DNA from 2 places in the Paenibacillus sp. FSL H8-0048 genome. Region 2 is predicted to be linked to the other one. Evidence: predicted binding sites of a transcription regulator. Region 2 holds the regulator's gene; the other holds the start of a gene.
The links. The regulator CtsR, encoded in region 2, represses protease genes until heat stress. The targets are predictions, from matches to a motif close to ATGGTCAATAAAGGTCAAACA.
Positions count from the first base shown of each region.

Region 1: a site for CtsR is predicted at 2,619-2,639, ahead of clpP (ATP-dependent Clp endopeptidase proteolytic subunit ClpP). Genes of this name have one in related genera too.

Region 1 is NZ_JBBODF010000001.1:4,445,147-4,449,392, forward strand. Features, by position in the region: gene gap (type I glyceraldehyde-3-phosphate dehydrogenase) at 1-997, opposite strand, end outside; gene NSU18_RS18820 (sugar-binding transcriptional regulator) at 1,114-2,166, opposite strand; tRNA gene NSU18_RS18825 (tRNA-Arg) at 2,459-2,533, shown strand; gene clpP (ATP-dependent Clp endopeptidase proteolytic subunit ClpP) at 2,727-3,323, shown strand; gene NSU18_RS18835 (GDSL-type esterase/lipase family protein) at 3,399-4,037, opposite strand; gene NSU18_RS18840 (PdaC/SigV domain-containing protein) at 4,202-4,246, opposite strand, start outside.
Region 2 is NZ_JBBODF010000001.1:5,356,641-5,360,886, forward strand. Features, by position in the region: rRNA gene rrf (5S ribosomal RNA) at 1-39, shown strand, start outside; gene NSU18_RS22930 (GNAT family N-acetyltransferase) at 474-1,646, shown strand; gene NSU18_RS22935 (CtsR family transcriptional regulator) at 2,009-2,470, shown strand; gene NSU18_RS22940 (UvrB/UvrC motif-containing protein) at 2,501-3,019, shown strand; gene NSU18_RS22945 (protein arginine kinase) at 3,054-4,118, shown strand; gene clpC (ATP-dependent protease ATP-binding subunit ClpC) at 4,155-4,246, shown strand, end outside.

The sequences.
Region 1 (4,246 bases), 910 kb from region 2:
TAGCGAATTTCTCCAAAGTACGAACCAGCTGTGCAGTGTAGGACATTTCATTGTCGTACCAAGCAACAGTTTTAACCAGCTGTTTGTCGCCAACAGTCAGTACTTTAGTCTGAGTTGCATCGAACAGGGAACCGAAAGTCATACCCTTGATGTCGGAAGATACGATTTCATCTTCAGTGTAGCCGTAAGTTTCTGGGTCAGAAGCTTCTTTCATGGCTGCATTGATTTCTTCAACGGTTACGCTCTTATCCAGAACAGTAACCAGCTCAGTCAGGGAACCTGTAGCTACAGGCACACGTTGTGCTGCACCGTCAAGTTTGCCCTTCAGTTCTGGAATAACCAGGCCGATGGCTTTAGCAGCACCGGTAGTGTTAGGGATGATGTTCTCAGCAGCAGCGCGGGCACGTCTGAAGTCGCCTTTTGCGTGTGGAGCATCAAGAGTATTCTGGTCACCTGTGTAAGCGTGGATAGTAGTCATCAGACCTTCGATGATACCGAACTTGTCGTTCAGAACTTTGGCCATAGGAGCCAAGCAGTTCGTTGTGCAAGATGCACCGGAGATTACTGTTTCGGAACCGTCAAGGATGTCATCGTTAACGTTGTACACAACAGTTTTCATGTCGCCTGTAGCTGGAGCGGAAATAACTACTTTTTTAGCTCCGCCTTTCAGGTGCTTCTCAGCGGCTTCTTTAGTTGTGAAGAAACCAGTACATTCCAGAACGATATCAACGCCAAGCTCTCCCCAAGGAAGCTCTTCAGGGTTGCGGTTCGCCAGAACCTTAACATCTTTACCGTTAACTTTGAAGAAGCCGTCATGCACTTCAACATCGCCTTGGAATTTACCTTGAGTTGTATCATATTTAAGCAAATGAGCAAGCATCTTAGCGTCAGTCAAGTCATTGATTGCTACCACTTCGATACCTTCTACATTTTGAATACGGCGGAATGCAAGGCGTCCAATACGTCCAAAACCGTTAATACCAACTTTTACACTCATTGAATAGTTCCTCCTAGAGTTCGTTTTATTTATTCAAGACAGGCCGTGAGGCTCGTCAAGACAACAATGTTAAGTATAATGCATAAACCCTTTGTGCGCGCCCCATTTAATGGAATCTATAGGACCTTTTGTAGCTGTGTGTCGATTTCCTTGCCGATTTCGACAGCCGCCGCCTCGTCGATGACGAGAATATCCTCTTGCCCGAACCGCAGCATCGCATGAATGGCCTTCGCCTTACGTTTGCCGCCGGCAATACCGATAACGACTTCTGTGCGGATAATGTCTTCCAGGCGCAGCCCCATGGTCAGCATAGTGTGAACCACTTCGCCGTCCTCATTAAAGTAGTATCCGAAGGATTCGGCTACAGCACCCTCACCCTGAATCTCTGAGATTGTCCCGGAGTCCAGCTTGCGGCGGTGGGTCATTTCAATGGCATCACCTATTCCATGTACAATAATACGCGATCTGCGGATAATTTGTACAATCTCTCCAATGTTGGAGTCCTGCGCAAGCGACTGATAAGCGTCTCCGCTAAGCAGATCGGGCACATGCAGCAGACGGTAATTGGCGCCAATCCGTTTGGCCATGGTTGAAGCAATGGTGTTGGCCTGTATCTCCATACTCTCTCCCAGTCCTCCGCGCGCCGGAACAACCCAGGCGTTCTTATAGGAAAGGGATAGCGGCGGGGTCAGCTGATCGGCCATCTCGGCCAGGGTTGATCCGCCTGTGACGGCAACCGTGTCGTCACTGCGCAGTACGCTGAGCAGTGCCTTGGAGCCTGCGCGCCCCAGTTCACGCTTGGTGAACGGCGATGTCTCACAATCGCCAGGTACCACAATTACTTTGGTGAGACCGTACGTAGTACGAATTTTCTCTTCCAGATCATCCAGGCCGAATAGGCTCTTGGCGACCGGCTCCAGCAGGTCAAGCAGTCTGCGACCGGCATCGCTAATGCGCATACCGACGCTCTCGATCTCAATGAGCCCCTGCGATTTCAGAAGATCCGTCTCGGCGCGCAGTACCCGCTCGGTCATATCAAGCGAAGCGGCTAGCGTCCTGCGCCCAATAATATCGGACAGCATGATCTGATGTAGAATCGTATACCGTCTCTTAAGGGTTTCCATGAGATCAGGCAGAAGCTGCTTTTGGATTTCCAATAGATTACGCATGCTTTCACTCCTGCAACTTCGTCTTTCTCTTATCCCCTGTTCGTGGTCTCAAAATGTCCCGGGTTAACTTTTTAAGTCCCACCCATATTCTACCCAAAACTGACGTCGAGTGCAAGTGTTCCGAGACTATAATTCTCAGCCCGCTTTCATCTTATGCATGGGCTTGTCCGGCACGCAGCAGGCAGGAGGCACATCTCCGGCTCTCTTAATAGAGGGGGACAAAACAATTTTTGAGCAGCATGCTTAATACACATTGCTTTTATCTGAGATGTGTATTATAATAATTTCTGTTGCGCCCGTGGTCCAATGGATATGACGTAGGCCTCCGAAGCCTGAGATCCAAGTTCGATTCTTGGCGGGCGCGCCATTATTTTCAAGCTTGTACATAATTTAGTGCCGGATATATTATATTTAACCAATGAGCCGCTTGAGGGCTCTTTTTTTTGAAAGTAAGTTTGACTTTCTTTGACTTTTTGTTTGAATTTGTTTATCATGTGGTTAATACGGTAACAGTAAAAAATGAACACATTCGAAGCACCAATTTCAAGGAGGTTTTCCACGTGAGTTATATTCCTATGGTAGTAGAACAGAGCAACCGCGGTGAGCGCGCTTATGACATCTATTCCCGCCTGCTGAAGGACCGCATCATTTTCCTTGGAACGGAGGTTAATGACGTGGTAGCCAATTCCATCATCGCACAAATGCTCTTCCTGGCTGCCGAGGACCCGGATAAGGATATTCACCTGTATGTGAACAGCCCAGGCGGTTCCATCACAGCGGGTATGGCAATCTTCGATACAATGCAATACATTAAGCCGGATGTATCCACCATCTGTGTAGGTATGGCCGCTTCCATGGGAGCGTTCCTGCTGAACGCCGGTGCCAAGGGCAAGCGCTTTGCCCTGCCGAACAGTGAAATCATGATTCACCAGCCGCTAGGCGGTGCCCAGGGCCAGGCTTCGGATATCGAGATCCGTGCCCGCCGCATCATCAAGCTGCGTGAGAAGCTGAACCGCATCCTGTCCGAGCGTACAGGCCAGCCGCTGGAGAAGATCGAGAAGGATACTGACCGCGACTACTTCATGAGCGCTGCAGACGCTGCTGAATACGGTATCGTGGACAAGGTAATTGAGAAGACTCTGCCGACAGGCGTATAAGTAATCTATCCAAATGAATACACGAAGAGGCTGTAACAGACCGGTCCGGTCATGTTACAGCCTCTTTCTTCATGCCTACCTCAAGCCTCCGTACCCCAGGGCATCGAGCTTGCCTGCAATTACACGGTAGCCTCTGCCGTTCGGGTGAATATGGTCCAGGAACAGCAGCCCCCGCTCATGGCCGGCAAATTCATGATATATCGAAGCAAACCCTACGTTATTACTGCTGTAACCTGCGGCATAGCGGTTGAAATCCCGCACCCACTCTGTTGCCTCATCTATCTGCGGATATGGGTTATAGAGGCCGACCATCCGGAGGATGTAGGGGCTGCGGGAACCTGCCTTGAGCTGTGTCAGGCTACCCATGATGTCGCTGTAGTTACGCTTGCAGTCCCTAAGCGCTTGCTGCAGCAAGCCCTGGAATTCACCGGGCCGGGGCCCGGCTGCCCGGGCTGCTTTAATCAAGTCATTGCCGCCAATGGACAACGTAATGATCTGTGCATCCTTCACCGCCGCCCGGTAGGTATTGGAGCTCCTCAGCCGTTGCCTAAGCCCCCCGGTGGTCAGACCGTTGACACCAAGATTCGCCGGCACCACCGGCGTGTCCAGCCTCCCTTCCGCCATCCGCCGGTAGACGGGGACGAAGCCGTTCCCGGGCAGCGCCCCGAAGCCGGTTGTTAGTGAATCCCCGATCGCTGTATACGCATAGACCATAACCTTCCCCTCCCCGTTATAAGCTGCTTGCCTTCTATAGCTTATGACTATCCGGGTGAAGTGGTAACGGCAGGGCAAGCTGATTAGGCCCTGCACATGAAGAATGCCCCTGCATCTCCCGGAGAAGGTACAAGGGCATTCTAGGGTATTCTTATGAAGGTCTATTATTTCAGCGCTGTGAACGGACTGCTTCCGTCCGGCAGGAGTTC
Region 2 (4,246 bases):
TGGACCGAAGGGTCCTGGGAGAGTAGGACGTTGCCAAGCATATGAGCCATTGTTGAGCAATCGACAGTGGTTTTTTTGCGTGCGGGCAGGGCTGTGGAAAAGCTGTGGATAAATTTCAGTAAGTCCAGAAAAGTTGCGCACATGTGGATAGCTTTACAGGAACAGAATGATCCCCGGATCATGGGTACATAACGCATAATTTTGTGGATGAGTCAAGCAAAAACATAAGTAATACACCGATTTTGTGGATAAAAAGTGAATAATGTGGATAGATAATATGTAATCGTGGATAACTCATTTCAGCCGGAAAGAAACTCCTTCCGGTTTTTTGCTTTGCTGTGCAAAAGGTGTGGATAACTATTCTTTTTGCAGCTGATGGCAAGCCTTTATTAGCATCTGGCGGCTTCGCTTGTTATACTCTCTATTAAGCAAATAACTGAAGCTAATTTATGAATTGTAACGGGGGGAACAGAATGGAAATCAGGCAATTACGTGCCGGAGAATTTGAGGACAGCCTGAGCTTGTCCGAATATGCTTTTAAATATAAGGTTGCTGCAGAAGATAGAGTACGTGCCAAGGAGAATTTCAAACCGGAACAAACCTGGGCGATTTTTGAAGGGGACAGCATCGGTGCGAAGCTGACTCTTCTTCCATTACAGGTATATATACAAGGCAAGCCCGTTTCTATGGGGGGCATCGCCGGTGTAGCGACTTGGCCGGAGAACCGCCGGCAGGGGTATGTGGCCCATCTGCTGACCCATGCGCTCCAGACCATGAACGAAGCCGGTCAGACGTTGTCCTTTTTGCATCCGTTCCTGATTCCCTTTTACCGTAAATTCGGCTGGGAAATCTACTGTGAATATAAGAAGTACACTCTTCCGGTAGGGAAGTTCCCGCACAAGACGGAGATTAAGGGCAGCGTGAAGCGCGATACTCTTGATCTTGCAGTATTCCAGCAGCTGTATGACCAATTCGCCACGAGGTATAACGGAAGTCTCCAGCGTACAGAGACCTGGTGGAAGGAAAGTGTGCTTGATGACGATACGCATTCCTGTGTGTTTTATTCTGAGGCGGGTGAACCGGAAGGCTATGTGCTGTATAAAATAGTGCAGCAGGAGCTGGTCATAGATGAGTTCATCTATGGGAACGAGCTTGCCCGCCAGGGCTTGTGGACCTTCCTTGCCAATCATGACTCCATGATTACGGCTGCACAGCTGAAGCTGGTGCCTGCTGACGACATTCTGCCATTCCTCCTCCCGGACCCGCGGATTGCACAGGAGAATTATCCATACTTCATGGCGCGTATCGTCAATGCTAAGGCTTTTGTGGAGAACATGAGCTTCAATGTGCCGGAGGGGGAACGGGAGCGGGTGCTTTATATTGAAGATAAGCATGCGTCCTGGAACAACGGGTTATGGCGGTGGACGGTGTCGGAGCAGGGGGAGGCGACGTTTATCCGGATTCAGGGCGAGCGGTCAGACGCTGACCTGGAATGCAGTATCGGCACGCTTACTGTGCTGCTGATGGGATACAAACGTCCGCTTCAGGCGGCAAAGTACGGACAATTATCCGGGAATGCCGAGGCGACAGCTTGGCTTGAAACGCTGATTCCGCAGGCCGAGACGGCATTATTCGATTTTTTCTGACAGCGAACGGCTCTTCTTCTTCCCTTGGAAGCGGAGGAGCTTTCCTATACATAATGCCCAAGTTCAGTGAACTAAGCAGGCAACCGGAATACATTACAGCCAAAAAGTAAAAAATAAGAGTAACCCCTTGGAATTCAGTGAGAATATGTTATAATATGAAAAAGTCAAAGAAAGTCAAAGTCAACGCAGGCCGGATAGGATCGTTCTCAGGAATGTAACATTTAGAGTAAAAGTGCAGTGCAGCGGCTATTACAGCCGATTCTTATTGCATTGCAAGGGTTAAGTTCTTAAGAGCATGTCTCTGACGGCAGGCGTTGGCGCAGCACAGATTTAACCAATGCTTACACACTGGAGGATGAGTGATGCGTAATATCTCCGATATTATTGAACAATATCTGAAGAATATTTTGCATGAAAGTCCCGAAGGTACGGTGGAAATTCAGCGCAATGATCTGGCGGACCAGTTCTCCTGTGTCCCGTCACAGATCAATTACGTCATCAGCACACGGTTCACATTGGAAAAGGGATATGTGGTGGAGAGCAAACGCGGCGGGGGTGGATATATCCGGATTCAGCGCTATGAGCTGCCTCAGAATGTGGCCTTATACGCACATCTGAACTCCACGATAGGGAATGATATTGATCAGAATTCTGCCGAAGGGCTGATTTATCAGCTGGAGGAGGCCCGTTTCCTCTCCAAACGTGAAGCGTGTCTGATGCGGTCTGCGGTTTCCCGGGAATGCCTGACGGTTAATCTGCCGTACCGGGATGAGATTCGTGCCAAGCTTATGAAGGCTATGCTAATCTCTTTATTGGGCAAATAATTTGTCAAATGGTAAGGAGGGACACCGCTCATGCTATGCCAGGAATGCGGCGTCAAACCGGCTACACTCCACTTCACGAAGATCGTGAACGGGGAGAAGACGGAATTTCATATTTGCGAAAGCTGTGCGCGGGAGAAGGGTGAACTGATTCCCGGAACTGCGGGCGGTTTCTCTATCCACAGCTTGCTTTCCGGTCTCCTGGATCTGGAGGGCTCGGGCAAGGGCAAATCAGCAGCAGCACAAAGTGTGCAGGGTCTGCATTGTGAAAACTGCGGCATGACCTATTCACAGTTCAGCAAGCTGGGACGGTTCGGCTGCAGCTCCTGCTATAAGTATTTCGACAGTACGCTTGACCCGCTCTTCAGACGGGTGCATGGCAGTACAGCACATGTCGGCAAGCTTCCTAAGCGGGCTGGAGCACAGATTATGTGCAAGCGCCAGATTGATGAGCTGAAGCAGGAATTACAGCAGAGTATTGTGCAGGAGGAATTCGAGACCGCAGCTGAGCTGAGGGACAGAATCCGCAAGCTTGAAAAAGAAATGCCATAAGAGTAAAGTCTTTGATATATAGGGGGGATCAGGCATGTCAAGTCTCCGGTATACCGAACAAGCACTTAGTGAATGGATGCGCTGCGGCGGCAGTCATTCGGAGATTGTCATCAGCAGCCGTATGCGTATCGCCCGTAATCTGGAGCATCTTCCGTTCCCGCTGCTCGCTTCAACAGAGCAGTCGGAGGAGGTGCTGGAGCAGCTTGCCCCTGTATTTCAGGGCGATGCCTCTGCAGATTTCGGCAGCTTTGAACTGCTGAGGCTGGATGAGCTGGGTGAGTTGGACAAAAAAGTGCTGGTGGAAAAGCACCTTATCAGTCCTAATCTGGCGGATGATTCCAAAGGCGGGGCAGTCATTCTTAATGAGGACGAGTCGGTCAGCATTATGATTAATGAGGAGGATCATCTCCGTATTCAATGTCTGTTCCCTGGACTGCAGGTCAGAGAAGCATGGGTGAGGGCGACTGCCATCGATGATATTTTCGAGGCTGCTGTCAATTACGCCTTCGATGACCGCAGAGGATACTTAACAAGCTGTCCCACCAATGTGGGAACAGGGCTAAGAGCATCGGTTATGGTCCATCTGCCGGCCTTGGTGATGACTCATCAGATCAACCGCATTTTATCTGCAGTTAATCAGGTGGGGCTTACCGTTAGAGGAATTTATGGTGAAGGCAGCGAAGCAGTAGGGAATATCTTTCAGATTTCGAACCAGATTACGCTGGGACAGACCGAAGGTGAGATTATTGAGAATCTTCACAGTGTAGTCACCCAGATTATAGAGCATGAGCGAAATGCGCGTGAACGCCTGCTGGCGGATTCCGCATTGCGGATTACGGACCGTATCAAGCGCTCCTACGGAATTCTGGCCTATGCTGCTGTGATGGAACTGAAAGAATCGGCACAGCGGCTCTCCGATCTGCGGCTTGGTGTAGATCTGGGGATTCTGGAAGGGCCTTCGATTTCAGTGCTCAATGAGCTGAATGTCAAGACTCAGCCGGGCTTTCTGCAGAAGCTGTTCGGTGACGAGCTGTCGCCTACTGAACGCGATATGTACCGGGCGAAGCTGCTCCGGGAGACACTGGGATCACAACATTAATTATAGATATTTATTATCCGTGGAGGTGCAGGAGATATGATGTTTGGAAGATTTACGGAACGCGCACAAAAGGTGCTGGCGCTGGCGCAGGAAGAAGCCGTACGTTTGGGACACAACAACATTGGGAC